2 regions of the Paenibacillus sp. M-152 genome follow, and region 2 is predicted to be linked to the other one. Evidence: predicted binding sites of a transcription regulator. Region 2 holds the regulator's gene; the other holds the start of a gene.
What was found. The regulator CtsR, encoded in region 2, represses protease genes until heat stress. The targets are predictions, from matches to a motif close to ATGGTCAATAAAGGTCAAACA.
Positions count from the first base shown of each region.

Region 1: clpP (ATP-dependent Clp endopeptidase proteolytic subunit ClpP) is a predicted target of CtsR. The motif match lies at 12,390-12,410, and genes of this name have one in related genera.

Region 1 is NZ_CP034141.1:311,603-328,002, reverse strand. Features, by position in the region: RNA gene ssrA (transfer-messenger RNA) at 107-471, opposite strand; gene smpB (SsrA-binding protein SmpB) at 727-1,206, opposite strand; gene rnr (ribonuclease R) at 1,470-4,079, opposite strand; gene secG (preprotein translocase subunit SecG) at 4,268-4,501, opposite strand; gene eno (phosphopyruvate hydratase) at 4,825-6,111, opposite strand; gene gpmI (2,3-bisphosphoglycerate-independent phosphoglycerate mutase) at 6,175-7,719, opposite strand; gene tpiA (triose-phosphate isomerase) at 7,721-8,473, opposite strand; gene EGM68_RS01460 (phosphoglycerate kinase) at 8,533-9,714, opposite strand; gene gap (type I glyceraldehyde-3-phosphate dehydrogenase) at 9,838-10,848, opposite strand; gene EGM68_RS01450 (sugar-binding transcriptional regulator) at 10,941-11,978, opposite strand; tRNA gene EGM68_RS01445 (tRNA-Arg) at 12,239-12,310, shown strand; gene clpP (ATP-dependent Clp endopeptidase proteolytic subunit ClpP) at 12,522-13,118, shown strand; gene EGM68_RS01435 (PdaC/SigV domain-containing protein) at 13,231-14,340, opposite strand; gene EGM68_RS01430 (SIMPL domain-containing protein) at 14,578-15,333, opposite strand; gene EGM68_RS01425 (HPr family phosphocarrier protein) at 15,606-15,875, opposite strand; gene whiA (DNA-binding protein WhiA) at 16,011-16,400, opposite strand, start outside.
Region 2 is NZ_CP034141.1:5,199,988-5,216,387, forward strand. Features, by position in the region: gene cysS (cysteine--tRNA ligase) at 1-892, opposite strand, end outside; gene cysE (serine O-acetyltransferase) at 917-1,597, opposite strand; gene gltX (glutamate--tRNA ligase) at 2,079-3,539, opposite strand; gene ispF (2-C-methyl-D-erythritol 2,4-cyclodiphosphate synthase) at 3,579-4,055, opposite strand; gene ispD (2-C-methyl-D-erythritol 4-phosphate cytidylyltransferase) at 4,052-4,750, opposite strand; gene EGM68_RS22890 (PIN/TRAM domain-containing protein) at 4,821-5,906, opposite strand; gene pssA (CDP-diacylglycerol--serine O-phosphatidyltransferase) at 6,097-6,843, opposite strand; gene disA (DNA integrity scanning diadenylate cyclase DisA) at 6,898-7,974, opposite strand; gene radA (DNA repair protein RadA) at 7,987-9,360, opposite strand; gene clpC (ATP-dependent protease ATP-binding subunit ClpC) at 9,604-12,048, opposite strand; gene mcsB (protein-arginine kinase McsB) at 12,093-13,157, opposite strand; gene mcsA (protein-arginine kinase activator protein McsA) at 13,187-13,711, opposite strand; gene EGM68_RS22925 (CtsR family transcriptional regulator) at 13,796-14,260, opposite strand; gene EGM68_RS22930 (GNAT family N-acetyltransferase) at 14,794-15,981, opposite strand; rRNA gene rrf (5S ribosomal RNA) at 16,145-16,261, opposite strand; rRNA gene EGM68_RS22940 (23S ribosomal RNA) at 16,339-16,400, opposite strand, start outside.

The DNA.
Region 1 (16,400 bases), 940 kb from region 2:
TACAATAAGACTGCCAACATTTATTTTACCTCACTTTGGACTATGCGACAGGGAAATTAAAGTAAGCAAAAAAGCGACCCATCAAGGCCGCTTTTCATAATACTACATATGGAGGCGAGGGGAGTCGAACCCCTGTCCGAAGATAACGACACATAAGCTTCTACGGGTGTAGTCACAGTTTTGATGTCACCCGAGTATCGCCCCGTAACCGGCTATACGTTGGGTCAGCCTGATTGTCTTCTTCAGCACACCCCAGGCGGAGATGTGGCAGCGTATCCCACTATAGGTTAGCCCCTACATCCGGCACATGGGCGATACAGGAGAGGAGCACGCTCACAGGTTATTAAGCTGCGAAAGCGTAGTTGTTTTGTTGTTTGCCGTTTAATAGGCTTTAGCGTTGATGAAGTGGACGCGTCCCCACTACCCGCTACCCATGCTCGAACTATCCCCGTCGAATCCATAAACGCCCCCTTATTATAAAAGGGCTCCACGGATAAATCCGGAAATACCGGAGCATAAGTGCATAATATCAAAAGCTGAATCCTAAGATCCAACACTCGAATCAAGTTAAATCCAAGATCTTTGAAAACTTACTACTTCGTTAGTATAACATATTACATGTCATAACGAAACGGATTAAAGCCATTCTAGCTCGATAAAATAGCACCATTACAGGAACAAGTAACTTATCCACGTAATTTGTACCATACAGAGTAAGCAAACTGCTTATCTCGCTATTTTTTGCTTCTCGCGCAGAGCACGTTGGATATCACGCTGTGCATCACGTTTAGCAGCTGTTTCTCGCTTATCATACTGCTTTTTACCTCTACCCAGTCCAAGCAGCAGTTTGGCATAACCGTTGCGAACATATATCTTGAGCGGCACGATGGTGTAGCCTTCCTGTTTGGAGAGACCAATAAGCTTACGAATCTGCTCTTTATGCAGCAACAGCTTACGCGTGCGCGTCGGATCGGTCGGATTGTTACGATTACCTTGTTCAAAAGGGCTAATATGCATATTGTGAATATGAATTTCGCCATTACGGATCGTAGCAAAAGCATCGCTTATATTAGAGCGACCATTCCGCAGAGACTTAATTTCCGTTCCCGTTAACACCATGCCCGCCTCGTAGGTGTCCTCAATAAAATAGTCATGGGAAGCTTTTTTGTTCTGGGCGAGCACTTTCCCGTCTGCCTTCTTACCCATGAATACCACTCCTTATGAATAACTTAGATTCAATCTAGAATTCCTGCTACAAAGAGCTACCTAGAAATATATTGTAACAAATTTCGGAGGGTAAAAGCAAGAAAGGTCAAGCCTTTTACATTTCTCATTACACTTATTGCACACTAAAACCAAGCGGCTTCTATCCATTACTACAGACAGAAACCGCTCATATTCTAAGCATCCTTAAGCTTCATTCACTGCTCTCGGAAGCCCCAATCTCCTAACAAGTAAGTTATATCAACCTACTTTTTCTTTTTCCGTACAAACCCAGCGGTGCTATTCCCACCGTTACCGCCCTTTTTTTTCCGTTTGCGACGTGCTGCGCCTTCGCCACCTGGTCTGGCATCACTACCTGGGGTAGCTGCATCACCAATGAATATCCCGCTGGCAGACGTCTTCTTCCGTCGCTTGCTTGCACCCGTTGCTGGCGAATTGTATCCGCCCTTGCCACTACCAAAGCCGAAGCTGCCTGGCGAGCCTGTACCGACACCGTTTCCACCACCGCGACCTGCGCGACCTGTGGTGCTGATTCCTCCGTTGCCGCCCTCTTTAGGCTTTCCAGCCGCCTCACGACCGCCTTTACGCTCTCTACCAGCCTTGTCCTTACCGCCCTTACGATCACGTCCTTCTCGGCCTCTGCCTTTAGCACGGCCCTCGCCACGTGCAAAATCTCCACCCTGGCCCGAGCCTCCCGTCCGTTCGCGACGTTGCCGTTGCTTCATATCGACGAGTTCAAAGTCAATTGTGTAATCTTCCATATTCACACGCGCGACGCGAACCTTAACCTCATCCCCAATGCGGAATACCTTAGAGGTGCGTTCTCCGATTAACGCCATATGCTGCTCGTCAAAATGATAATAGTCGTCCGTAAGTGCACTCAGACGCGTTAAGCCCTCGACTGTGTTGTCCAGCTCAATGAACATCCCAAAGCTGGTTACACTGCTGATGATCCCTTCGAACTCCTCGCCAACCTTGTCCAGCATGTATTCAGCCTTTTTCATTTGCTCTGTGTCGCGCTCTGCATCCACAGCCACACGTTCACGCTCGGAGGATTGCTGAGCAATATCTGGCATGCGTGCAGTCAAATATTCCTGACGCTCGTCTGTTAAAGCCCCGCCATTCTCCAATACCTCACGAATGACACGGTGAATTACCAAGTCAGGGTAACGACGAATCGGTGATGTAAAATGAGAGTAATACTCCGCAGCCAGTCCAAAATGTCCTGTAGACTCCGCATCATATTTTGCCTGCTTCATCGAACGCAGCATCATTGTGCTAAGCACCGTTTGCTCCTTCGTACCCTGAATGTCTTCTAACAATGTTTGCAGTGCTCGCGGATGAATGGAATTTCCTCGGCCTTTGATCTGATGACCAAAATTAGCTGCAAAAGCCATAAAGTTTTGCAGCTTCTCTGGGTCGGGGTCCTCATGAATCCGGTACAAGAACGGTACCTTGAGCCAGTGAAAATGTTCGGCTACCGTTTCATTGGCCGCCAGCATAAACTCTTCAATAATTTGTTCGGCTATCGTACGATCCCTCTTCACAATATCGACAGCTTTGCCTTCATCATCTACAATCACTTTGGCCTCATCAAAATCAAAATCAACTGCACCGCGGCGCATCCGATTCGCACGCAGCTTCAATGCTAAATCCTTCATCGTACGGAATACATCAACCAGGTCCTTGTACCGTTCCATCAGTTCTGCATCTTCCTCTTCGAGGATTTTGCGAACGTTAGTATAGGTCATCCGTTCCTTCGTTTTAATCACGCTGGTGAAAATATCATGCTTTACGACCTTCATATGCTCATTGAATTCCATCTCACAGGATAAAGTCAGTCGATCCACCTGAGGATTCAATGAACAAATTCCGTTTGAAAGTCGATGAGGAAGCATTGGAATGACACGGTCAACCAAATACACACTACAACCGCGGTTATATGCCTCCAGATCCAGCTTTGAGTTCTCACGCACATAATACCCTACGTCAGCAATATGAACGCCCAGACGATAGTTTCCGTTCGGCAAACGCTCTACATTAACCGCATCATCGAGGTCTTTGGCATCCTCCCCGTCAATGGTGACAATGATCTTATCGCGCAAATCACGCCGTCCCTGACGTATAATCTCCTCTTCCGTAATCGCATCAGGAGCCTCATCCGCTTCCGCCATCACTTCATCCGGAAAAGCTTCTGGGAGCTGATGCTTGCGAATAACGGACAAGATGTCAACGCCCGGATCATCCTTATGACCCAGCACCTCCAGCACTTCGCCTTCTGCCGCTGCACGTCCTTCCGGATAGCTCACAATACGCACGACGACCTTTTGTCCGTTTACAGCTCCGTTAAAGCTGTCCTTAGGAATGAAAATGTCCCGGTTAATACGTTTATCATCCGGCAAAACAAAACCGTATGCTTCGTGGCTCTGAAACACACCGACTACCTGAAGCACTGCGCGCTTCACGATTCGCACAACTTCGCCTTCTAGTCGGCCACCCGCAGGTCCCTTTGATGTTACTCTTACCAGTACCGTATCTCCATTCATCGCGCTCTTTAAGTCGTTAGCATGAATGTATACATCCGGGTGCTCCCGGTCCTCTGGAATCAAAAAAGCAAAGCCCTTGGCATGGGCCTGCAAACGCCCGCGCTGCAAATCCATCCGTTCTGGAACACCATAACGGTTCGTACGGGTCAGCAGAATTTTCCCGTCTTCCTCCAATGCGTTCAAGAGCTTAAGAAATTCACGAAACTCTTCTGCATCCTTAATGTCAAAATGTTGCTCCAGCTCCTGGTATGTCATAGGCTTGTATGCGGTCTCGCGCATGAAATCAAGTAGTTGTTGCTCTGTTATCATAATTTTGTCCACCTCGGGTGACCTTTAATTTTCAGTAATAAATCCGCATGTTCCTTGTTCCTGATACAAGGCTCTTTATATACTCATACCCTAGTATACACGAATTTAATCGACGGCATCCCTGCCTGTCCAAAATCCAAAAAAGCCCCCGTTTCCCGTGAAACGAAGGCTTAAGGTGTATATTTATCTTATTTTGCGAAAAATGCAACCAAAACGGAAACGATCATAAAACATGCACCCAAAACAGCAGTTACGCGTTGTAAAATCAAATCCATACCGCGAGCTTTGGTCTTGCCGAACAGATGCTCAGCACCGCCAGAGATGGCACCGGACAAACCTGCGCTTTTCCCCTTTTGCAGTAACACAACCGCAATAACAGCAATCGAGAACACAACGAGCAGCACTTTCAAAAAGATTTCCATGAAAAATCCCACCTCCTGAGCTTATACATCTGTTTTGCAAAACAACACAGCCTCTTTTATGAAAACATGCACATATCATGCTTTAAATAGCCGGAAATTAACGCAAAACACTATTTTCATTCTACCACAGCTTCCAGTAGATAACAACAGCTACAGCAAGACACTTAGCCATTAAGCTTCTGTAGATAATAGATTATCCATAACAAAAAACAGACCTGCTTGCATATAGCGAGCAGGTCTGTTTTATTATGCGCAAAAGCTTCGAGCGTCCTGACCCTATGATAAATCATAGGCCCGAGACACCACCAGCATTTTTGGCAATATTATTTTTTCAGGTTGTAGAAAGATTTCAGGCCGTGGTATTGAGCCAGTTCACCCAGTTGATCCTCAATGCGGAGCAATTGGTTGTACTTCGCAATACGGTCAGTACGGGAAGGAGCACCAGTTTTGATTTGGCCTGCATTTGTTGCAACAGCGATATCAGCGATTGTGCTGTCTTCGGATTCACCGGAACGGTGAGAGATTACAGCTGTGTATCCTGCGCGTTTAGCCAATTCGATAGCATCGAATGTTTCAGTCAGCGTACCGATTTGGTTTACTTTGATCAGGATAGAGTTACCGATGTTTTCATCGATACCTTTAGCCAGACGCTCTGTGTTAGTTACGAACAGGTCGTCACCAACCAATTGGATTTTGTTGCCCAGTTTTTCAGTGAGCAATTTCCAACCTTCCCAGTCATCTTCGGAGCAACCATCTTCAATAGTGATGATTGGGTATTTATCAACCCAAGAAGCAAGCAGGTCAACGAACTCAGCAGAAGTGAAGGATTTGCCTTCGCCTTCCAAAGTGTATTTTCCATCTTTGAAGAACTCAGTGGAAGCAACGTCCATACCGAGGAATACGTCAACGCCTGGTTTGTAACCAGCTTTTTCGATCGCTTCGATAATAGTGGACAGAGCTTCTTCGTTGGATTTGAAGTTAGGAGCAAAACCACCTTCATCACCAACAGCTGTGTTCAAGCCTTTGGAATTCAGTACGGATTTCAGGTTGTGGAAGATTTCTGCGCCAACACGCAGAGCTTCTTTGAATGTAGGAGCGCCTACAGGCAGAACCATGAATTCTTGTACGTCAACGTTGTTGTCGGCATGAGCACCACCGTTAACGATGTTCATCATTGGTACTGGCAATTGTTTAGCGTTGAATCCGCCCAGGTAAGTGTACAGTGGCAAGCCCAGAGCTTCAGCAGCAGCGCGAGCTACAGCCATGGATACAGCCAGAATTGCATTCGCACCCAGTTTACCTTTGTTTGGAGTACCGTCCAATTTGATCATCAATGTATCGATTTCTACTTGGTTCACAGCATCCAAGCCGATTACTTCAGGAGCAATAATTTCGTTCACGTTTTTAACAGCTTGCAGAACGCCTTTACCCAGGTAACGGGATTTGTCGTTATCGCGAAGCTCTACAGCTTCGTGAGCGCCTGTGGATGCACCAGAAGGAACGATAGCGCGACCAATCGCACCGGATTCCAGATATACTTCAACTTCAACCGTAGGGTTACCACGGGAGTCGAGGACTTCGCGAGCGTACACGTCAGAAATAATAGTCATTTGTACTTAATCTCCTTTGTAATTCATAATTTATTGGACAAGCCTATACTTATTAAATCAAGCTTACTTGCGGGATGCAATCATAGATTTTCCTGTCATTTCCGCAGGTTGCGGAAGTTGCATCAAATCCAGAAGCGTTGGAGCTACGTCAGCCAGAATTCCATGCTCACGCAGAACGATATTTTCGTCAGTCAAAATGAACGGAACCGGATTCGTTGTGTGAGCTGTGAACGGACGTCCCTGCTCATCAATTTCCATATCCGCGTTACCATGGTCAGCGATGATAATTACCACGCCACCTTTGGCTTTAACTGCATCTACAACACGTCCAACACATTCATCCGTCGTCTCTACTGCCTTAATTGTTGGTTCCAGCATACCGGAGTGTCCAACCATATCCGGATTGGCAAAGTTCAGGATAATCGCATCATGCTTGTCAGCTTCGATTTCCTTAACAGCAGCATCCGCTACTTCATACGCACTCATTTCAGGCTGCAGATCATATGTAGCCACTTTAGGCGAATTGATCAAAATACGAGTTTCGCCAGGAAGCTCCACATCGCGTCCGCCACTGAAAAAGAAAGTAACGTGCGGATACTTTTCTGTCTCAGCAATACGCAATTGCTTTTTGTTGTTTTGTACCAGCACTTCACCAAACGTGTTGTCCAGATTTTTCGGTTCATAGGCAACAAAGCCTCCAACCGTTTCACTGAACAAGGTCAGGCAAACAAAGTGCAGATCCTTAGGCCATTTTGGCCCACGGTCAAAACCACGGAAATCTTCATTGGTAAATACTTGAGACAATTGAATCGCACGGTCAGGACGGAAATTCAGGAATACGACAGAGTCATTGCTTTCGACCAGCCCTACAGGGCTTCCATCAGCCTTCACAATAACAGTTGGTTCCACGAATTCATCGAACACTGACTTTTCATACGATTCCTTCAATGCTTCGAGTGGGTCGGTGTATTGAGGACCTTCACCGTATACGATTGCACAGTAAGACTTCTCAACACGTTCCCAACGTTTGTCGCGGTCCATTGCATAATAGCGCCCTTGTACGGTTGCAATTTGGCCAATGCCCACTTCCTGAATTTTAGCGACCAGTTGTTGCATAAAGCCTACGCCGCTATCAGGCATAACGTCACGTCCATCCATGAAAGCATGAATGTACACTTCAGTTAATCCTTCTTTTTTAGCCAGATCCAGCATAGCGAACAGATGGCTGATATGGCTATGCACACCACCGTCGGACAGAAGTCCGTACAGGTGAAGTTTAGTGTTGTTCTTCTTCGCATGTTGCACGGCTTTAACCAATGTTTCATTGTCGAAGAACTCGCCTTCACGGATGGACTTCGAAATACGAGTCAAATCTTGATATACAATTCGACCTGCGCCGATATTCAAGTGACCTACTTCGGAGTTACCCATTTGTCCTTCCGGCAGACCCACCGCTTCACCAGAAGCCGTCAACGTGGTATGTGGATACTGTTTTAAATACCGGTCGTAATTCGGTTTGTTGGCCTGTGCAACCGCATTGCCTTCCACAGTGTCACGCAGTCCGAATCCGTCCATAATAATTAAAGCTACCGGTTTTGGTGCTGTCATCTTACTTCGCCCCCTCAACAAGCGCGATGTACGACGCCGGTTGAAGACTGGCACCGCCCACGAGCGCGCCGTCGATATCGCTTTGACCCAGGTACTCAGTAACATTTTCAGGTTTTACACTACCACCGTACTGAATACGTACAGCATTTGCTGTATTTTCATCATACAGCTCTTTAATCAGACTACGGATGTAGGAAATCACTTCATTCGCATCCTGCGAAGTGGAGGATTTGCCTGTTCCAATGGCCCAGATTGGCTCATAAGCAACTACGACTTGTGCTGCTTGATCTTTAGCCAGACCAGCAAAAGCTGCTACAGTTTGCACTTTTACAACTTCTTTGGTTTGACCTGCTTCACGGTCTTCCAGCTTTTCGCCTACACATACAATTGGTGTCAGGCCATGACGGAATGCTGCATGAACCTTTTTGTTCACCGTTTCGTCTGTTTCGTTGAAATACTCACGACGCTCGGAGTGTCCGATCACAACGTAGTCTACGCCCAGATCTTTAAGCATTCCGCCGCTGATTTCACCTGTAAATGCGCCATCTTCTGCAAAGTGCAGGTTTTGTGCGCCGATTTTAATAGATGTGCCTTTTACTGCTTCAACCAGAGCAGGAAGATTTGTAAATGGAGCACATATAACGCTCTCCACTCCTGCAACCTCTGCTTTACCTTTGATCTCTTCGATGAAGGTTTTAGCTTCTGGTACGGTTTTGAACATCTTCCAGTTACCCGCGATAATCGGTGTTCTCAATGGTTTCAACTCCTAACTATTAGGTGCCCTAAAGCCTTTATTACGCGTAATGCGTTTGATTATTTATCGTTAAGTGCAACAACACCCGGAAGTGCTTTGCCTTCCATGAATTCCAGGGATGCGCCGCCGCCAGTGGAGATGTGATCCATTTTGTCAGCCAAGTGGAATTTTTCAGCCGCAGCCGCAGAATCACCGCCACCAATGATGGTGTATGCTTCTGTTGTAGCACAAGCTTCCGCTACTTCACGAGTACCGCCAGCGAAAGGCTCGATTTCAAATACACCCATTGGTCCATTCCAAACAACCAATTTGGAGTTTTTGATAACATCTGCATAAATTTTACGAGTTTTCGGTCCGATATCCACGCCTTCCCAATCTGCAGGAATGCCGTCGATGTCCACAATGTTCGTGTTCGCTGTAGCACTGAAATCGTCAGAGATAACGATATCCACAGGAAGGTAGAAGTTTTTGCCAAGCTTCTTCGCTTTTTCAATAAATCCAAGAGCTACGTCCAGTTTGGATTCATCCAGCAAAGATTGACCCACTTCATGACCTTGAGCTTTGAAGAATGTATAAGTCAAACCGCCGCCAATAATTACGTTATCTGCAATGTTCAGCAGGTTGTCGATTACGTCGATTTTGTCTTTTACTTTGGAACCACCAATAATGGCTGTAAAAGGACGATCTGGATTCGACAAAGCTTTACCAATAACAGACAACTCTTTTTCCATCAGCAAGCCGGAAACAGCCGGAAGGAAATGCGCGATACCTTCTGTAGAAGCATGAGCACGGTGTGCTGCACCAAAAGCATCATTCACGAAAATGTCAGCCAGTTCAGCAAATTGCTTAGCCAGTTCAGGATCATTTTTCTCTTCTCCTGGGTAGAAGCGTACATTTTCAAGCAATAGCACATCGCCGTTTTGCAGTTCAGCCACTTTCGCTTTAACAGCTTCACCAACTGCTTCGTCCACTTTAACAACTGGCTTTTTCAGCAGTTCGGACAAACGTACACCAGCAGCAGTCAGACGCATGGATTCAACGACTTGACCCTTTGGACGTCCAAAGTGACTCGCCAAAATAACTTTTGCACCTTTTTCAATCAGGTAGTTAATGGTTGGCAAGGTTTCGCGAATACGCTTGTCATCTGTAATTTTACCATCTTCAACCGGAACGTTAAAATCTACACGAACAAACACCCGTTTTCCATTCAGTTCTATATCACGTACGCTCTTTTTGTTCATCTCCATATTCCTCCGCACCCTTATAATTTTACGAAACAGGAATTTAAGGCACATTTTGATATATAAAGAGCGGAAACAATAACACCTGTTTCCGCTCTATGATGTTGCTCGATAAGGAAATTCTTATTTAGCCAATTTAGCGAAGTATTCCAAAGTACGGATCAATTGTGCAGTGTAGGACATTTCGTTGTCGTACCAAGCTACAGTTTTAACCAGTTGTTTGTCGCCAACAGTCAGAACTTTAGTTTGAGTTGCATCAAACAGGGATCCGAAAGTCAGACCTTTGATGTCAGAAGAAACGATTTGATCTTCAGTGTATCCGTAAGTTTCAGGATCGGAAGCTTCTTTCATCGCTGCGTTGATTTCTTCAGCAGTTACGTTTTTCTCCAGAACTGTTACCAGCTCAGTCAGGGAACCTGTTGGTACTGGAACACGTTGAGCTGCGCCATCCAATTTACCTTTCAGCTCAGGGATAACCAGACCGATTGCTTTAGCAGCACCAGTAGTGTTAGGGATGATGTTTTCAGCTGCTGCGCGAGCACGACGGAAGTCACCTTTAGCATGTGGAGCATCCAAAGTGTTTTGGTCGCCAGTGTAAGCGTGAATTGTAGTCATCAAGCCTTCAACGATACCAAATTTGTCTTGCAATGTTTTAGCCATAGGAGCCAGGCAGTTAGTTGTGCAAGAAGCACCGGAAATTACAGTTTCAGATCCGTCCAGAATTTCATGGTTTACGTTGTAAACGACAGTTTTCATGTCGCCAGTAGCTGGAGCGGAGATAACAACCTTTTTAGCGCCGCCTTTCAAATGTTTCTCAGCAGCTTCTTTAGTTGTGAAGAAACCTGTGCATTCCAGAACGATGTCTACACCCAGGTCTCCCCAAGGCAATTCTTCTGGGTTACGGTTAGCCAAAACTTTAACTTCTTTACCGTTTACTTTGAAGAAACCATCATGTACTTCTACTTCCCCTTGGAAAGTACCTTGTGTTGTATCATATTTCAACAGATGCGCCAGCATTTTGGAATCTGTCAAGTCGTTAATTGCTACTACTTCAATACCTTCTACGTCTTGAATACGGCGGAAAGCAAGGCGTCCAATACGTCCGAAACCGTTAATACCAACTTTAACTGTCATGAGTGAGTTCCTCCCAAAGTTCGTTTAGTTTAGTTTTATATATTCAAGACAGACCCGAAAGCCCGTCAAGACAACACAATTAAAAAACCTTATCAATCTCTTAAATAACGGCTTACAATCTCGGCAGCAGCGCCTTCGTCGGTGACAAGAATGTCTTCCTGTCCGAAACGCAATACCGCATGAATAGCAGCCGCCTTGCTCTTGCCTCCAGCCACACCTAACACCGTCTCCGTGCGCCTGATGTCCTCCAAACGGAGTCCAAGCGTCAGCATTCTGTGAACAACGACGCCGTCTTCGTTAAAATAATAACCAAACGATTCGGCGACCGCGCCCTCATTGCTGATCTGGGCAAAGGTTTCAGGGTCAAGCTTGCGTCTGTGGGCCATTGCTATGGCGTTGCCTATCCCGTGAATGATAATACGACTCTCTCGAATCAGGCTCAATATATCCTGAATATTCGTATCCTCAAGCAAGGAGTTGTAAGCATGATTGCTGAGCAAATCCGGTACATGGAGCAGACGGTATTGAGCGCCGACCTTGCGAGCCATCGTGGAAGCAATTGTATTTGCCTGCATTTCCATGCTCTCTCCCAAACCCCCGCGTGCCGGTACAAACCATCCGCCTTTAAGCGGGCCGTTAGCAGGTAATGTCAGTTGTTCCGCCACATCTGCAATCGTCGTGCCACCTGTTACAGCGACCACGTCCTCGTCATCCATAACACTCAGCAGCGCCTTTGCGCCAGCACGGCCCAGTTCCTGCTTCGCTAACGGTGAAGCATCCGAATCCCCTGGAACGACAATCACCTTCCTCAAACCGTAGGCTTGACGAATCTGATCCTCCAATTGGGACAGGCCGAACAAGTTGTTCGCAATCGGCTCCAGCTGTTCCAGCAGATCCAGTCCTGCTTTGCTCACCTTCATGCCCACACTCTCAATCTCAATTAGCCCTTGCGCTTTAAGGAGATCAGTCTCAGCGCGCAGTACGCGCTCGGTCATATCCAGTGAAGCTGCCAGTGTTCTGCGTCCAATAACTTCGGACAGCATAATCTGATGCAGGATCGTGTACCTTTTTTTCAAAACATCCATGAGGTCGGGCAGAAGCTGCTTCTGTATTTCTAATATCTTTCGCATGCTTTCCACTCCCGCACACTTCTAAGTTCTGTCTCTATGCTATATCTCTAACTGGTCTTAAAATGTCCCGGGATAACTTTTTAAGTCCCACGTATATCTTACCCAATATTTGCTTCACATGCAAGTCTATCTGAACCTATATTTCTCAACTTTTTATGTGAATATGCGCACGTAATAAAAGCTTGCAATTCAATGCCGTATATCATATAATCATCTTTGTTTCCAAATTAATTAGTTAGTTGCTTGTAATGTTCATCTGTGCGCCCGTGGTCCAACGGATATGACGTAGGCCTCCGGAGCCTGAGATCGAGGTTCGATTCCTCGCGGGCGCGTCGTTTTATATGATTGGCTAAATGTTCCATATAATGTTTTTAACCAAAAAGAGCGCTGAGCGCTCTTTTTTTAATCAATAGTTTGACTTTCTTTGACTTTTTGTTTGAAATTGTTTATCATGTGGTTAATACGGTAACAGTTTATAAATAGGGATGTGTAATCGGCATATCCACCAAATCCACTAACGATATTTAAGGGAGGTTTTTTGACGTGAGCTATGTTCCTATGGTAGTAGAACAAAGTAACCGCGGCGAACGCGCCTATGACATTTATTCCAGACTGTTGAAGGATCGCATTATTTTGTTGGGCTCGGACGTCAATGACGTTGTAGCCAACTCAATTATTGCACAAATGCTGTTTTTGGCTGCTGAAGATCCTGAAAAAGACATTCACTTGTATATTAACAGTCCTGGCGGTTCCATCACAGCTGGTATGGCCATTTTCGATACGATGCAATACATTAAACCTGACGTATCTACCATTTGTGTAGGTATGGCTGCTTCCATGGGTGCTTTCTTGCTGAATGCAGGTGCCAAAGGCAAACGTTTTGCCTTGCCAAACAGTGAAATTATGATTCACCAACCACTGGGCGGTGCACAAGGACAGGCAACGGATATCGAAATTCGCGCCCGTCGCATTCTGAAAATGCGTGACAAATTGAACCGCATTCTCGCAGATCGCACAGGTCAACCACTGGAACGCATCGAAAAAGACACAGACCGTGACTATTTCATGTCCGCTGATGATGCCAAAGAATACGGTATTATTGATAAAGTGTTAACTAGCTCCTCTCCAGAAGGTGTATAAGAAAAGTGGTTTACTTCTGAATAGCTGGTAAATAGAAAGGCTGCCTCGGATTTTTGTATCCAGTAGGCAGCCTTTTTGATTTGCTATTTTTTAAAAATATAGGTCATCCAAATTATTGATTTTGTCCCGCAAAAGGCTTTCCGCCCTGAGGTAGCAGTTGAGCGAACGAGTAAGTAAACTCCGGAATTCCATACGCGTATGGGGCATAATCATACAAATCAAACACGATGGTTACTCCACTATTGGTCACATAAAAATTCTGATCTGCGGCCAACTCTTTAAATTTTTCAAAACCTTCGCCAGCCTGGAGCGCATCAATTTTTTTCTTCAAATCAGCATTCAAAAATTTTTTATAGTTCGGATTTGCCTTCAATACGTCAGACAATTGCAGCAGCTTGCCATCAGCGAGCGAGAACGTGTATCCTTTACGCGCCGTCATGCCATGTGCGCCACCTGTATACGAGTAGTCCTGCATAATCACACTTAGAATACCGTCCTTGTTATAGGCAATTGCAAAATCATTCTCGAAATCATACGGTCTTTCTGCTGTAACCTCTCCCTCTGCCACCATCTTTTTGCCTGCTGCCAATACTGTCTCTGCATGCTTTTTTAGCACATTATTAATGGTCTGTTGAGCCTCAGGATTCAGCTGGCTGCCGCTGATTTGTGGATACTTAATCTTATAAGATACCTTTGCATTGCTCGAAGCTGGAAGCGTCTGAGATGCAATTGTGATTGGATTTAGCTGGCTTTTACTCAATGTTACGGTTTTCTGAGCTGCATTCCACTGAGCATCGATACCCAGATAGTCTTTCAGCAGACTCATAGGAATGTACAGCTTCCCGGCGATCATTTTGGCATCCATGCTGCGCGTGTTGATTCCGTTCACATTGACATAGGCATCCGAGGAGGAGACCACGATATAGAGCTTGTTGTACCCACTCCCCACTGTATATGTCCCTTCTTTGGTGTCATAGCTCACCGGAATTCCCAAGCTGTCACGCAGTGCTGCCACTGGAATCATGGTGTTCCCGTTCACTTGAATACCTTTAGCGGCCAACGTTTTACCATTCCATTGGATGGCGATCCCTGGTTGCTGTGTTGTCGCTTGCTGCTGTTTGGTCGATGCTGCCCCAATATAGGAAACGGGAATAACCGCAACCCCTGCTAAAATTCCCGCTGCCAGCAATGCTGAGCCCCATTTTTTTGTATGTTTGTTCATCGTAAGTATTCCTCCTATTGCAAATCTGTATAATCTATGTGTTTTGATCACTTTTCTTATTATATCTATACCCTATTGTATGTAGTTTACAATCTGTACACTCCTTGATTTCAATCTGTACACCTAACAGCCATTAGCTATGACAGACTCATTACAAAACGGTTTCAATAGACAAAAGAAGCCAACAAGTCATCCTGCAATGTTGCAGGCGCTTGCGGCTCCGCTTAATGGTCTATACTAGTTCATCTCATATTGGGCAGACACTTGGACTTTCACCGTTACTTGACCCGACTGTATCTCTGTTCCGCCACTCATATCCATGAGCGCTTTGGACATGGCATTCTCACGTTGTGTGTAAACCTGAGCTTCCCCGCCATCTACTGTCACATTCACCAGAGCTCCTAAACCGCGTTTAGCTGATTTTGCTACGGCACTTGCTTTGGATTGAGCATTATCCAACGCCTTTGCAATTGCTGCTTCCTCATAAGCGGAAGGATTCTCTACGGAAAACTGTATATTATCTACGTTGTTTGCACCGGAATTTGTAGCCTCATCCAACAGTTGACCAATTTTATCCAAATTGCGATATTTCACTGAAAGTGTATGGTTGGCCATGTAGCCTTTGAGCTTCTGTCCTTCTTTCTCGTTATAGGTATAGTTAGGCTGTACAGAGAACTGGCTTGTCTGAATATCGTCTGCACTAATGCTCCATTTTTCTTTTAACAGCTGTGTAACCTTGTTTATTTTCGCAGCATTGGCTTTTTGAGCTGCAGCAGCGGTGTTTCCTTCCGATTGCACACCAATAGAGAGATAAGCGATATCTGGCTTAGCCATTATTTCACCACTTCCACTCACGTTAATTACACCATTCGCCGTCGTCGCCGTTGCTGCATAAGCGCGATCAGCTCCCGTCCACAGCCCTCCTGCTACTCCTCCAGCTAATAATGCTCCTGCAAGAATTGCTGTGCTTACTGTTTTTGTCCAAACTCTCATTGTAGTCAGCCTCTTTCTTGAAAATGTTTGTACTTTCCAGACGGAAAAAACGGGAAAAGGTTGCAGTCAAGCGGTATAAATTTCCGAAACAGAGCATTACCCAGGGGTTTTAATTATTTGTAGCTTGGACTTAACGCGGTCGCTATATTCAAATAAATATACATAAATAGCTTAATGGCGGGGCTGGTTGAATGCTTTTTCTGGATACAAAAAAAAGCCCCCGAGGGGGCTTTCACTAAGAGCATACATCATATCACAAAGCAAATGTTCGTTTATTGATTTTCCAGCTCTACCTTACTAACCAGACTTACTAAAGCGTTTACAGCCTGTTCGGCGTCCGCACCTTCAGCACTAATATTGATTTCAGTACCTGTACTGATGGCGAGGCTCATAATACCCATGATGCTCTTGGCATTAACCTTTTTGTCTTCTTTTTCCACAAAAATTTCAGATGAATATTTATTCGCTTCCTGTACGAACAACGCAGCAGGTCTGGCGTGCAGTCCTGTTTTCAAGCGTACGACTACTGGATGTTTTGACATGTCAGCTTACCCCCTCATCAAATAAATCTGGACGCTATTTACTCCATTTTATTTATCACATTATAACATTAACCCGGGACAGACACTAGAAAAAAAACTAAAAAAACCGGTTCTAAAAGCCCCACAGACCCTCTTTTACGGAATCAGGCCGTTTTCCCCCCTGATTTTGTCAGCCATCTCATCAATTTTGCGAAGTCGATGATTTACACCCGATTTACTCACGACCCCTTTGAGCATTTCCCCGACTTCTTTTAAATTCAAATCGGGATGAGCGAGCCGAATTTCTGCCACTTCACGCAGTTTATCTGGCAAGGTCTCCAAACCAACTTCCCTCTCCAGCAACTTAATATTCTCAATTTGCCGGACAGCAGCTCCGATCGTCTTGTTCAAATTAGCTGTTTCGCAATTAACAATACGGTTTACGGAATTGCGCATATCGCGCATGATACGTACATCTTCAAATTTGAACAAGGCTTGGTGCGCCCCAATGATACTAAGCAGCTCAATGATCTTCTCGCCTTCCTT
Region 2 (16,400 bases):
AATGTGTCGACAGCATAAAATAACGTAAAGCCTCGGGCTTGTGACGAGCACGCAGATCTTTAACCAAAATACCGTTACCGAGTGATTTCGACATTTTTTCATTATCTATGCGAATATATCCGTTATGCATCCAGTAGCGAGATAATGGTTTACCCGTAATCACTTCAGATTGTGCACATTCACATTCATGATGCGGAAATTGCAGATCCTGTCCGCCTCCATGAATATCCAGCGTATCCCCCAAATAGTGACGAGCCATAGCAGAGCATTCGATATGCCAGCCTGGGCGTCCATCTCCCCAAGGACTTGACCAGTAAATTTCTCCCGGTTTCGCTGCTTTCCAGAGTACAAAATCCTCGGCATTCTCCTTGCGTTCATCCACATTGATGCGAATCCCAAACTGGAGCTCCTCCAAATTTTGACCTGACAGCTGTCCGTAGTCTTTAAACTTTTTGGTTCGGTAGAAGACATCACCATCATTCTCATAGGCATAGCCTTTGTCTACCAGATCCTTGATAAAATCAATAATCAGATCCATGCTCTCAGTTACACGAGGATTTATGCTGGCAGCAGGAACATTCAATCCTGCCAAATCCTCATGATAGGCAGCAATAAACTTCTCAGCAACTGCCGGAACCTCCATATTAAGTTCCCGAGCTTTGCGGATCAACTTGTCATCGACATCCGTAAAATTCACCACATAGTTTACATCATAGCCCACATACTCCAAGTAGCTGCGTACCACATCAAACACAATTACAGGCCGTGCATTACCAATATGAATGTAATCATACACTGTAGGACCACATACATACATTTTAACCTTTCCAGGCTCCAGTGGCACAAAAGGCTCCCGGCTCCTCGTCATTGTATTATAAATTTGAAGCGACATCGTTATGTTCCTCCCTCATGAAAATTATCCTTGTAATTTATTCTCTTGGGTCACCTGATGTTTCTGAGCAGATTGCTCCTCCTTCAAATCAGACAATTCTGCTCGCAATCGTTCTATTTCCATTTGAAGAGACCGTATAGAATCGACGACCGGATCAGGCAACTGGTGACTAAGTCGATCTGGACGTCTGCCATCCTGTCTGACCACTCGCCCTGGGATGCCCACTACCGTACTGTTTGGCGGAACTTCTTTTAGCACAACCGAGTTGGAGCCAATGTTGGATTGCGCCCCAATCGTAAATGAACCCAATATTTTCGCACCCGAGCCTATAACGACATTATTCCCAATGGTGGGGTGGCGCTTCCCTTTCTCTTTTCCAGTCCCTCCAAGAGTAACCCCCTGATATAACACGACATCGTCGCCAATTTCACAGGTTTCGCCAATGACAACACCCATGCCGTGATCAATGAACAGCCGATCTCCGATACGAGCGCCAGGATGAATTTCAATTCCTGTCATAAACCTCGATACCTGGGATATAACACGGGCTAGAGTACACCACTTTCGCAAATAAAACCAATGTGCGATTCGGTGTGCCCAAAGGGCATGAACGCCAGAATACGTAAAAATGACTTCCAGCTTACTCCGGGCGGCCGGATCATTATCCAAAACAGTTTGAATATCGGATTTGAAATGCCTGAACATGTCGCCCTCCTCTTCCCTCCATATCCTCGCCGCATCACACTTCAGATTTCGCCAATTTTCGTAGTCACTAGCACGCTTCGACAATTTTCAATCTACAGCGAGTCTGAATCTGATAAAAATGAAAAAGCGTCTCCGCAGCCTAGGCTGCAGAGACGCATATACGTGGTCCCACTCTGCTTCGAACATATCTGCTACAAAAAAAGCAGAAAAGTCCGTCTTTGGCGTCCTGTAACGGGAACGAATCGGCAAGCCCTTGCCGCATTAGCATTGTAGGCTAACGAGGGTTCGGGCGCACGGCTCCCAGGCGCATTTCCTCCGCAGGTCATCTAGACGGTTCTCAGCCTGGGGTTTCCCCTCGACCGTCCTCTCTGGTAGATGCCCTTATGCAGTGTACTTCTCCTGTTCGCAGCCTTTACACGTAAGTATCAATCCATATCAATGGAGTCATTATAGCGAAAAGACAACAAATTGACAAGAAATATCAGCCTTTAATTTGTGCCTTAAGACGATCCAACACCTTGTCACGTCCAAGTAAATAGATGGTCTCGTTCAGATCCCGTCCATGAGTTTGACCTGTAAGGGCCACACGAATCGGCATGAACAGCTGTTTCCCCTTAAAACCAGTTTCCTTTTGGACTTCCTTGATCAGCTTGGCCATTTGTGGAGCTGTAAATTCCTCGCTCGTTTCAACCTTACCTGCAAAGGCTCTAAGTACATCAGGAACCTGCTCTTCGGCCAGAACAGCCGCCGCATCAGCATCCAACTCCAGATGCGAACGGAAAAACAACTCAGACAACGTCACAATATCAGACGCTGAAGTCATTTGTTCTTGGTATAAGCGGACAAGAGCTTTAGCCCAATCCTGTTGTTCCGTCGATAATTCATTCGGCAACAGCCCTGCTGCCTGCAAATGTGGAATAGCCATGCTGGCAATCCGCTCAGGATCAGCTTTTTTAATATAATGATTATTCAAATAAGCAAGCTTGTTTGTATCAAATACAGCTGGGCTTTTGGACAAACGATTAGGATCGAAAATCGAAATCAGTTGTTCCCGATCATAGATCTCTTCCTCGCCTTCCGGAGACCAGCCCAACAGTGCAATAAAGTTGAATATAGCTTCCGGCAGATAGCCCAGCTTATCGTACTGCTCCATGAACTGAATAATGGATTCATTTCGTTTGCTGAGCTTTTTGTGATCCTCGCCTACGATCAGCGTCATATGACCAAAGCGTGGAGGCTCCCAGCCGAGAGCTTCAAAAATCATCAACTGCCGCGGTGTATTAGATACATGATCTTCGCCCCGTAGTACATGCGATATTTTCATCAAATAGTCGTCAACCGCTACGGCGAAGTTATATGTCGGAATACCGTCTTTTTTGACGATAACAAAATCGCCGCTTTCCTTGGAATTGAACGTAATTTGACCTTTAACCATATCATCAAACGTATATTCACGATCTTCTGGTACGCGAAAACGAATACTTGGTACACGGCCCTCGGCTTCAAAAGCTTGGCACTGTTCTTCTGTTAAATCACGATGTTTGCCTGAATAACGTGGAGTCTCCCCACGCGCCATCTGTTCTTCACGCTCACGTTCGAGCTCTTCTTCCGTGCAATAACAGCGGTATGCCAAACCACGATCCAGCAAATCCTGCCAGTATTTTTTGTAGATATCCAAGCGTTCGGTCTGGCGATAAGGTCCAAACTCGCCGCCCACGTCTATACTTTCATCCCAGTCCATGCCTAACCATTTCAAATATTTAAGCTGGCTTTCTTCTCCACCTTCAATATTGCGTTTCACATCTGTGTCTTCGATGCGAATAATAAATTTCCCGCCTTGATTGCGGGCAAACAAATAATTAAATAATGCTGTTCTGGCATTGCCAATATGCAGATGCCCTGTAGGACTTGGTGCATAGCGTACACGAACTTCCGTGCTCATATAATCTCCTCCAAATAGAATTACTCAAGATGATAGCATTTACTTGATTAGACAGACAACCGATTGAGCTGCGATGCCTTCGCTCCGCCCAGTAAACCCGAGCTGCTCCGTCGTCGTCGCCTTGACATTTACCTGGGACGACTCCTCTGCTTCCAGCACCCGGGCGATGATTTCATTCATCTGCGGAATGTATGATGCCATCTTGGGCTTCTGCGCAATGATCGTAGAATCAATATTCCCCAAGCGATATCCCCGCTCTTTAGCCAGCCCCCACACATGCTCCAGTAGCTTCAGGCTATCAGCGTCCTTAAATTCAGGGTCGTTATCCGGAAAATGCTTTCCGATGTCTCCCAAGCCAAGCGCGCCCAGGATGGCATCGCTAATGGCATGCAGCAGCACGTCTGCATCGGAATGGCCCAGCAAACCTTTTTCATACGGAATATGTACGCCTCCGATGATGCATGGCCTTCCTTCCACCAGCTGGTGGACGTCAAATCCTTGCCCTATTCTGATCATTTGATATCCTCTCCCTCTGTCTTTACCCATAACTCCGCCATCTCCAAATCCTCAGGCGTAGTAATTTTGATGTTTTTATAGCTGCCTTGGACGACAGTAACTGGAATGCCTAGCCGCTCCACCAGCATAGAATCATCTGTCCCCAAAAATCCTGACTGCTCCGCTTCCTCATAGGCCCGCAGCAGATCGGAAAGACGAAAAGTCTGTGGCGTTTGAATACTCCACAGACTTCGGCGATCCGGCGTTGCTGTAATGATACCATCCCCGTTCACTTGCTTGATTGTATCCTTTACAGGTACTGCCGCTACAGAAGCACCAGTACGCTGGGCAGCCTCCAGGCATGAACGTACAAGCTCAGATTGAATCAGTGGACGCACACCATCATGCACCATCACCCAATCTGTTTGCAAGTGGCGCAAACCGCGATAAACCGAATGCTGGCGCTCACTGCCACCAGCCACCACTCGTACATTTTTACCAATCTTGTATTGATGAACCCAGTCTCTGCAACGTTCCACATCTCCAGCTCCAGTAACCATCACCATTTCATCCACTTCAGGCATTGCTGCGAATATTTCAAGTGTATGTATGAAGATGGGCTTGTCTCGCAAAAGCAGAAATTGCTTGCTCTCCTGCGTTCCCATACGGGAGCCGCGCCCGGCCGCCACAATCACGACTCCTACCTGATTGTTCATTCAAATAACTCCTGCCCTGATCGCACTTGGACGATCCGTATGATAACACATCTACTTCATCATACCTCGTTTATTGAGCTTTTTCCAATAATTTCGGTTTAGCAAAGATCATGCGACCCGCAGAGGTCTGAAGTACACTTGTGACCAGCACTTCCATGAGAGAGCCAATATAGTCACGCCCACCCTCCACAACAATCATCGTACCATCATCCAGATAAGCTACCCCCTGCCCATGCTCCTTGCCGTCTTTGATAATCTGCACCATAATCTCCTCACCGGGCAGTACGACAGGCTTCACTGCATTCGCCAAATCATTAATGTTCAGCACAGACACACCTTGAAGTTCGCATACTTTATTCAGGTTAAAATCATTAGTTACAACTTTACCCTGCAACACTTTTGCAAGCTTAACCAGCTTACTGTCGACCTCTGAAATTTCCTCAAAATCCCCCTCATAAATGAGCACATTCACATCTAGCTCTTTTTGGATTTTATTCAAAATATCCAGACCTCGCCGCCCACGATTACGCTTAAGTAAATCTGAAGAATCTGCGATATGCTGAAGCTCCTCCAGCACAAATTCAGGAATCACAATGGTTCCTTCAATAAACCCTGTTTTGCAGATATCCGCAATACGCCCATCTATAATGACGCTGGTGTCCAAAATTTTATGTTCCTCCAGCTTGCGTTCTTCTACATCCGCTCCCCGACCAAAAAAACCTGAGTTCCAAAAGGATGACAGCTCGTCCCGTTTTTCTAGCCCTACCATCAATCCCACATACCCGCATACCAAGGTAACTGCAGTCTGGATAAGTAGACCAGGTGCCCCCAATCCTGAAAAGAGTGGGTAAACTGCCAAGGAAAGGATCAGCCCCACTGCTAACCCCATCACACCTGCCATCATCTCATTCATCGGAATTCGTACCAAGCCTTCAATACCCTGCTGCAATCGATTCGCCACGGACGCCCCTGCGAATGAGCAGCCAGCCATAAATAGCACTGCTCCCGCTAACATCCAAACAGCCATTCCTGGTAAAGAACCATCACTCAACCATTGTGGCATCCACGATACGATGCCTCCTATCCGCTGGTATAACGTATAGCCAAACCACGCGCCGCACAATCCTGTAAAAGTTAAAATAGCCTTTCTCCACATTGAGTCTCTATACCTCCTTTATTTTCTTTTCAATAGTCTGCTATTTATTCGATACATAGCACTTCCCTTACCAGTATGATCCATTTCTCGCATAACTAACCCTGTGTTTTCACTTTTTATGCATAAAAAAAGCATTTATCTCCCTGAATGAATCAAGGAAATAAATGCTTCTTCTAGTTCTTGTCTGACACTAACGTTGCGAATGACGATATTGGTCGTCCTGTTCTTCTTGATTAGAACGATCTCGTTCCCGTCCACGTCTGCGTGATAGCTTCCGAATGTTCAGCTTCATACCGTACAATGCATATAGCACCAATGGTACAAAAATCAGCTTCGACAGCTGATCAGGAAATTTAACGGCCAGAAACACCGCTGCAATTACGACCCATGGAGCAATCCAGATCGCTTTTTTCGGAAGACCGACCTTTTTGAAATTCGGATATCTCATGGAGCTAACCATCAAATAAGAGACCAGCAACATGGCAATCGACATGTATAACAAAGAAATCTCGTTATGGAATAAGGACAAAGTGGCTAATACGCCACCTGCTGCCGGAATGGGCAAACCTGTGAAATAACCTGGTACACCGGGACGTACGTTAAAACGAGCCAAACGCAATGCTCCGCACATCGGAAAAATGGCTGTAACCGTCCAAGCGAGAGCCGAATTCGCATCATGAAAAGCAACAATGTACATAATAACTGCGGGAGCAACACCAAAAGATATCATATCTGATAAGGAGTCCAGTTCTTTACCGAATTCGCTCTGGGCATTCAGAGCCCGGGCCATCCTTCCATCCAGTCCGTCCAACAACATGGCGACAATAACCATAATAGCGGCAAGGCTGTATTTTCCGTCTACGGCCAATAAAATGGCGATCATTCCGAGAAACAAGTTACCCAAGGTACACATGTTCGGAATTGATTTGGTAATCATCTCTTCACCTCAATGTATGAATTGTTCCATTATAATCCTTTCACTGTATTACATTTACATTTGTCTGTCAATGAAAACTTGTTCCTGCAAACGTTTAAGCCCTTCTTTAATCGTACGTGCACGAACCTCTCCTATGCCATCTACTTCATCTAGTTCTTCAATCGTTGCTGTCATGACATGTGGAAAACACCCAAATCGTTCTACCAGATTATGAATAATTACATTTGGCAAACGAGGTATTTTGTTCAGCACCCGATATCCTCGTGCAGCAATATATTCTTCTGATGTCGCTGCTGAAGAAGGGTAGCCTAATAAACGTACAATATGATTTACATCCAGTAATTCGTCGTCCGTAGAACGTTTGAGTCCCAATATAATTTCACGAATCTTCTCGTCGCTGTCGTCTTTGGCATAATCCTTATACAGCAACCAAGCTTCTTCCTCGATATTGCTGACAAGCTCCTCCATCTGCATGCTAATCAGCCTGCCCTCATTTCCGAGCTCGTTAATAAATCGTTTGATCTCCATTTTGATGCGCAGCACCATTTCGATCCGTTGAATGACATTAACAACCTCTGGCATGGTAACCAGCTCTTCGAATTCAGAAGCAGTTAAATTCGTTGAGGCTTGCCCCAATACGGATCTATATTTTTCCAGCGTCTGAATGGCCTGATTAGCTTTCGTTAAAATAACCCCGATTTCCTTGAGCGCATACCGTAAAGTCCCCTGATACAACGTAATAATATTACGACGCTGGGAAATAGACACAACCAGTTTGCCAGTCTGCTTCGCAACTCGTTCCGCCGTGCGATGCCGAATCCCTGTTTCTATGGACGAAATGGAGGAATCGGGAATCAATTGCGTATTGGCATATAAAATTCGTTTTAAATCCTCGCTCAATATGATTGCGCCGTCCATTTTAGCCAGCTCATACAAATAGTTCGGTGAAAAATCACAATTAATAGAGAAACCGCCATCCACGACTTCCATTACTTCCGGGCTATAGCCAACGACCAGAAGAGCACCCGTTTTGGCACGCAAAACGTTTTCCAATCCGTCGCGAAAGGGAGTTCCCGGTGCCACAAGCCGCAGCAAATCGTTCATTTTATCCAGTTGGCTCGCTTCCTTCATTCTCAATGCCCCCTAATCTAATGCGGCTGCCAGTGCATCTGCCACCGTTCCAACTCCTATAATTTGTATCCCTTTCGGATGTGTCCAGCCCTTTAAGCTTTTCTCGGGCATGATCACCCGTTTGAAACCTAACTTCTCCGCTTCTCGCACTCGCTGTTCTGCTCGGGATACAGCCCGCACCTCGCCTGTCAGTCCTACTTCACCAAAAATCACATCGTACGGCTTGGTAGGAGCATCCCTAAAGCTGGAAGCAATGCTCACCGCTATAGCTAAATCCACCGCTGGTTCATCCAGCTTTACGCCTCCAGCAACGTTGAGATAAGCGTCCTGGTTTTGCAAAAACATGCCCATCCGCTTTTCTAGGACGGCAATGATTAATCCCATCCGATGATGGTCGATCCCCGTACCCATTCGGCGTGGAGATGGGAAATGTGTAGCTGCAATTAGTGCTTGCAGTTCAACCAATACAGGTCGGGTTCCCTCCATACTGGCAACGACGGTGGAACCTGCCACCCCCAGTGGCCGTTCGGACAAGAAAAGTTCAGAAGGATTCGCCACCTCACGCAAACCACTTTCGGCCATTTCAAAAATACCAATTTCATTTGTAGAACCAAAGCGATTCTTAACCGCACGCAACAGCCGATACGTATGATGACGCTCTCCTTCAAAATAAAGTACACAATCGACCATATGCTCCAACAAACGCGGACCTGCAATAGCGCCTTCCTTGGTCACATGCCCTACCAGTACTGTAGCAATACCTAATCCTTTGGCAATCCGCATAAATCGTGAAGTACACTCGCGCACCTGTGCTACACTACCAGGCGCACTTGTCACCTCAGGTAAATATACAGTCTGTATCGAGTCGATGACCAAAAACTCTGGCTTCAAGCTGTCCACTGCTTCTTCAATCGTCTCCAAATTCGTCTCACATAATACGTACAGACTGGGAGACAAGGCACCGAGGCGATCTGCACGTAGCTTTGTTTGGCGGACGGATTCCTCACCAGACACGTACAGAACCTTTAAACCAGTTAAAGCCAGCTCATTAGAGGTTTGCAGCATAAGCGTAGACTTGCCGATCCCCGGATCACCACCCACCAGAACAAGTGAACCTGGCACCACACCTCCACCAAGTACACGATTTAATTCACCAATTCCCGTCAAAATTCGTGTTTCTTTGCCACTTTCCACTTCAATAATAGGAAGCGGTTTGTCTTTTGTGCTATGAGTAAGAAGGGAAGATCCCATTCCTTGAGTTTTTACAACGCTTTCCGTTTCTTCGACCATGGAATTCCATGCCTGGCATCCAGGGCATTTTCCGTACCATTTAGGCGATTCATAGCCACATTCCGTACAGGAAAATTTAGTTTTCACTTTAGCCATACTTTATTCCCTGGCTCCTTCTTGACGACGATGATGTCAAATTTATTCTTCACACAGCACCTGAAAGAGCTGTAACAATAAAAGTTTACCATTGAAGCTTGGCGGACGTAAAGCAGTATCACAAACTTTCCCAAAGCTTTTAGCCTACCCATTCAAGGTATTCAATACACAAAAAGGGTGCCTTCGCAATAGCTTTCCAGCCTGCGAGACACCCTTTTCTAATGTTTTATTTACTAAACTGCTTTAGGACTTCGCGGATACATTATCCTTTTTCGTTACTGTCAATGCGCCGTTCTCTTCATCAATGTAGAGAGAGTCGCCTTTAGAAATGTTTCCAGTCAACAGTTCCTCGGACAGGCGATCTTCAATATGCTTCTGGATTGCACGACGCAATGGACGCGCACCATACGCTGGATCGAAGCCTTCCTTAGCAAGGAAATTCTTAGCCTTGTCTGTCAACTCAAAGTCCACCTCATACTCATTCAGACGCTTACGCAGCTCCTCAGACATGAGTGAAACAATTTCGGCAATATGTTTTTCTTCGAGAGAATGGAAAACGATAATTTCATCTATCCGGTTCAAGAACTCAGGACGGAAGCTTTTCTTCAGTTCATCCATCACTTTGCCCTTCATGTTATCGTAATCCGCCCCAGCGTCCACAACAGCTGTAAAGCCAAGCGTGGAGTTGCGTTTGATTGCCTGCGCACCAACGTTGGAAGTTAGGATGATGAGTGTGTTACGGAAGTCAACAACACGACCTTTGGAATCCGTCAGACGTCCATCCTCCAACACTTGCAGCAGAATATTGAATACTTCTGGGTGTGCCTTTTCAATTTCATCCAGCAGCACAACAGAGTAAGGCTTACGACGTACCTTCTCAGTCAGTTGACCGCCTTCTTCATATCCAACGTACCCTGGAGGCGCTCCTACCAGACGGGATGTGGAGTGCTTCTCCATATATTCGGACATATCAATACGGATAACCGCATTTTCATCACCAAACATAGATTCAGCCAAGGCGCGTGCCAGCTCTGTTTTACCAACCCCAGTTGGACCGAGGAAAATAAAGGAGCCAATTGGACGCTTCGGATCTTTCAGACCGGCGCGTGCCCGGCGAATCGCCCGGCTTACTGCCTTAACAGCTTCGTCCTGCCCAATCACCCGTTCATGTAACAGTTGCTCCATATTCAGCAAACGATGTGTTTCTTCTTCTTTTAGCTTGCTGACTGGGACACCAGTCCAGATGGCAACAACCTGAGCGATATCCTCTGGTGTAACTTCGGAATCTGTACGCCCCTGTTGTTCTTTCCATTGGTTTTTAGTGACATCCAGCTCTTCACGAATCTTTTGCTCTGTATCGCGTAGCGCAGCTGCCTTTTCAAACTCCTGACTTTGTACCGCTGAATCTTTTTCCTTGCGGATATCTTCCAGACGGTTTTCCAGCTGTTTCAGGTTTGGCGGTACTGTATAGGAATTCAGCCTTACCTTGGAGCCTGCTTCATCAATAAGGTCAATAGCCTTATCCGGTAGGAAGCGATCAGTAATATAACGATCTGACAATCTTACTGCAGCTTCAATAGCCTCATCCGTGATTTTTACACGGTGATGCGCTTCGTAACGGTCGCGCAGACCATACAAGATTTGGATTGCTTCTTCTGGAGAAGGTTGATCCACTGTAATAGGTTGGAAACGACGCTCCAAAGCAGCATCTTTTTCAATATATTTGCGATATTCATCCAGCGTAGTAGCACCGATACATTGCAGCTCGCCACGTGCCAGAGCAGGTTTCAGGATGTTGGACGCATCAATTGCGCCTTCCGCTCCACCAGCACCAATCAGCGTATGCAGCTCATCAATGAACAGTACGATATTTCCGGCTTGACGAATCTCGTCCATAATCTTCTTCAAGCGATCCTCAAATTCACCACGATACTTAGTACCTGCTACGACAGAGCCCATATCGAGTGTCATTACGCGTTTGTCGCGCAACGTTTCAGGAATCTCATTCGCTATGATTTTTTGTGCCAATCCTTCGGCAATCGCTGTTTTACCTACCCCAGGTTCACCGATCAAAACAGGATTGTTCTTTGTACGGCGGCTGAGCACTTGAATAACGCGCTCAATTTCCTTGCTGCGCCCAATAACGGGGTCCAGGTTATTTTCCTTCGCAGAAGCTGTCAGATCGCGTGCCAGACTGTCCAGGGTTGGCGTGCTGACATTAGCTGGAGCACCGTGATGGCTGGAAACTGCCTCGCTGCTGCCGAGCAATTGAAGCACTTGCTGACGCGCTTTGTTCAAACTGATACCCAGGTTGTTCAGAACACGTGCTGCCACGCCTTCACCTTCACGAATAAGACCTAGCAAAATATGCTCGGTACCTACATAGGTATGACCCAATTTACGTGCTTCATCCATAGACAGCTCAATGACTTTTTTGGCACGTGGAGTATAGGCAATGTTCGTCGGTTGCTCTTGACCGCGTCCAATCAGTGTTTCCACTTCATCCTGGATTTTCTCCAGTCCCAGCCCTAAACCGATTAAGGCTTTCGCTGCTATTCCTTCGCCTTCACGAATGAGTCCTAGCAAAATGTGCTCTGTGCCAATGTTGTTGTGTCCCAATCGAACAGCTTCTTCCTGGGCCAAGGCAAGCACTTTCTGTGCACGTTCCGTAAATCTTCCAAACATCATATATCCTGCACCTCCACAATGTGTATTTCAGATCATTCTATATATTAAAGGGTTGTGCCTAATTTTTGCCGGATCAGCTTCGCCCGGTACATATCGCGCTCACCGGTATTCATTTTATCCCCAAAGCTTTTTTGCAGAAAGCCAGGTTGCGTCATCACATTAAGCTCATTCATCGCTGCAATGGAAGGACGCTCCAAAATCCCTAAATCTACACCGAGACGTACATCGGACAGCCGCTGTGCAGCCTCCTTGGAATCCAAAACTGCTGCATATGACAAAATACCGAATGAACGCATCACCCGATCTGTAATCCGCAGCATGGATTCATTCATCAATCGTTCTCTGGCAGAACGTTCGTGCTCTATAATTTGCAGCACCACGCCATGCAGATTCTCGATAATTTCCGCTTCGGTTTGTCCCAGGGTAATCTGATTAGATACCTGAAACAAATTTCCAACTGCTTCACTGCCTTCACCATAAATGCCGCGAACCGTAAGACCTACCTGTGAAACAGCGGACAATATACGATTGATTTGATGAGTCATAACTAATGCGGGCAAATGCATCATCACCGAAGCTCGCATACCTGTGCCGACATTCGTCGGACAACTGGTCAGAAACCCCCTCCGATCATCAAATGCATAATCAACATGAGCTTCAAATGCATCATCAATGACCATAGCGCGTTCCCAGGCTTCTCTCACCTGACATCCCGGATATAAGCACTGAATACGCAGATGATCCTCTTCATTTATCATAACACTAACTGATTCATCATCACTAATCAACACAGCACCGTTGCGAGATTCGTTCGCCAAATTAGGACTAATTAAGTGCTTCTCAACCAGTACCTGCTTGTCGATCTCATCCAACTCGGATATTTTCAAGGTATGAAAAGTACCAAAACGACGCAAATCATCATACTGAAGGATATCCGTTAAGCGTTGAAGCACTTCTTCCGACTGCTGATTGGTAGCAAGCATGGGAAAAGGCAAATGCTGCAAGTTACGCGCAATTCTTACCCGGCTGCTAATGACAATCTCCGAATCCGCAGCATCACCACGCATCCAATCACTTAGCGGCTTTTCCGTAAATCGGATATTGGGCATCACGCATTCCCTCCTACTCTTCACAAACTTTACTCTTCAGTCATTTCTTTTTCAAGCTTTCTGATTTGATCCCTAAGCTCAGCAGCTGATTCGAATTCTTCCTGTACAATGTGTTGTTGCATCTCTTTTTTTAAATCATCAATTTGCCGTTTAACCTTTAATCGGCCTCCAGTACGGACCGGAACTTTCCCAACATGACTCGTACTACCATGCACACGCTTGAACAGAGGGTCCAGACGACTATCAAAATATTGATAGCATGATGGACATCCAAAACGTCCTAGCTTACTAAACTGTGTATAAGTCATACCGCAATCCTTGCATTGCAGATTTTGGGGAACAGTGTGACCTGAAGACTGGCTCTTTGTGCTGGAGTCAAAATCCAACATCCCCGACAACAAGCTATGAATCGAAAAGCCATTAGGTGTTCCAGGGATCATCTCCCCTTTTTCCTTCGCACATGTCTCACAAATATGAAACTCTGTCTTTTCGCCATTCACAATTTTGGTGAAATGCAAAGTTGCCGGCCGCATATTACATTCTTGGCACAGCATAAAAGCACCTCCTTCAACGTCAGGATTTTTACAAATCCCTACATCTGAATTGCAAATCTCTATTCACTGGTTAATGGATACTAGCTATTTGGCCGCCAGCAACGAGATCAGCATAGCCTTAAGCAATCTTGCTCGCAGTTGGTCACGATAGGGAAGCTTTAGCAATAATGTATCTCTTGATAAAGCAGCCTTCATTAGACCAGCTTCCCTTTTGCTTAAAAAATGAGCTTCCTCTAACTGATAAATCAGTCCTTCTGCTGCCGATTGGCTAATTTCCTCCCCGATGCTCTGATGAAGGTGTGTATGGATCGCATGTTGTGCAGGTAATTGAATTCGCTGAATTCGAATGTAGCCTCCACCACCGCGTTTACTTTCCACCACATAACCTTTTTCCAGCGTAAACCGGGTACTAATTACATAATTAATTTGCGACGGTACGCAGGAAAAGCGGTCAGCCAGATCATTACGCTGAATCTCCACTAAGCCTTGGGGACTTTCCAGCAGCATGCTCTTCAAATATTGTTCAATAATGTCGGAAACATTGCGCATTTCATCATCCTCCACTAACGGAAACGCAAGAATTCAAATACATTTCACGCTCCACAGAGTCCGCCGTATATTGAACTTAACCAAACGGTATAGTCACGAATCTAAGCTGTATTCAGGCTATTGCCTGTTCTACATTCATTGGAATTGTACCGTTTTGTTTCTAGTGTGACCTTTATTTGCGATAAATCATACACTTCTCTTCTGTCCATAAGAAGCAGCTCCTAACTATACGCAAATCAGGTCGTTATTTTTTACTTTTTTGCTGTCAAATTGTTATATACGGCCAATCCAACAACATAATACTTTTGTGGAATCACACTGATTCCAATTGACTTTGACTTTCTTTGACTATATTCGTATTATAGCACAAATTTCATTTTTGCCAAGGGGTCAATACCATTTTTCGCAATCTAATTATGTTTTATACCATATTACAAAAAACTCTTCCCATTATGGAAAGAGCTTTGAGTAATTATGATAAACCACATCCTATTTGGTTAAAAAAAGTTGGACATTAAGAAATTGGACCTTTATCAGAAAAAATCCAATAAGAACGTTTGTTTTATTGGTATTACACGTTTAAGTGCAGCCACAGACTTACTGCTTCCTTCAATACGCCCCCAATTAGACAGGTTATCAGCTTGCTGGTAGCCGAGCATTAAAGTTGTTAATGACTGAATCCCCAGTTTCAAGTCAGCTGCTAAGGCGTTGTCAGATAAATTGCTTGTATCCACTCTTGCCAGATGTCCTTGCCCCTCCGTAGTAATTGTTAATCTCCATACTCCTTCATTCCAAGGGGCATACCGATCTGTCAGATGTAAGGTCAAACTTGTTTCTTCTCCAATCTGCTCAAAAGGATATCTCTCTACAAAAGCAACTGCATCCACAATACGCCCCATAAAATAAGGCACCGTTTCCTGTTGAATTCGCGGATCATCGAGTAAAAAGGGCAGGTTGTCATCTGCTGGAACGTAAATAAATTTACCTTGGGTTATCATTGAGTCATGATTTGCAAAATAAGTCCACAAAGCCCGACGTGCCGTCTCATTTTCATATACCAACTCATCACAATTTAACTGTTTATCTTCTATTTTGTATAGTGCATATCCCTGAGGATTGCCTGCATCCGTGTAATATACTACAGTTCGATAATTTTCATTTAAAATCCGTTCCTGCCACCATTCCTTATCTCGTACCAGCGTACCATTGTAACGTGAAGCATACGATTGATACACTTGGTCCAATTCTGAAATATTTTTGATATCCCGTTTGACTATACCTTCTGTTTTAAGTTTAGCAGGGAATTTATCAATTGGAATGACGTACTTTTTGTACTCCGTATATGTTTCCCATCCAAATTTACGATAAAAGGCAAATGAGAATGGATGCAGAAAAGAAAGGCTTTGTCCTGCAGTCTTCATCTCTTCAAGCGCATGCGTCAACAAACGTGAAACCATACCCCCGCGACGCTTTTCCGGCCACGTTGCCACACCAGCAATGCCCCCCATATCAAAAACCTGACCATGTATGTATACTTGTAGCGGCAGCAAAGTCAGTTTAGCATTCAATTCGTGCCCGTCGAAGATTCCCCATGTTTGTTCTGGTTTGAATTTCTTCTTAGCTTTCTCCAGATCCTCCGGGGGCATTGTAAACTGAAAAGCATACTGGGATAATTCAATAGCTGCTTCAAATTCCTCACGTTGTAATTGCCTGATCTTCATAACTTCGTCACCTCGCTCGTATACTTGGACCTTTTAAAAAAATACGCACTTAGAGTGTCGCAAAGCATCTTCTCTCTGTCAACCTTAGAAGCAGGTGTCCATCCACAAAATACATAAAAAAAAGGATGATAACCTGCTAAGGTTATCATCCTTTTTCACTTTTGCTTGGCGGCGTCCTACTCTCCCAGGACCCTGCGGTCCAAGTACCATCGGCGCTGGAGGGCTTAACGGTCGTGTTCGGGATGGGTACGTGTGGAACCCCTCCGCTATCGCCACCAAACATGAATTTGCCTCGCAAATTCTACATTCAAGGTTACACCCTGAAAACTGAATCCGAAACTTATTGCGCCTTATCTTTAGGATAAGCCCTCGACCGATTAGTATTGGTCAGCTCCATGCATTACTGCACTTCCACCCCC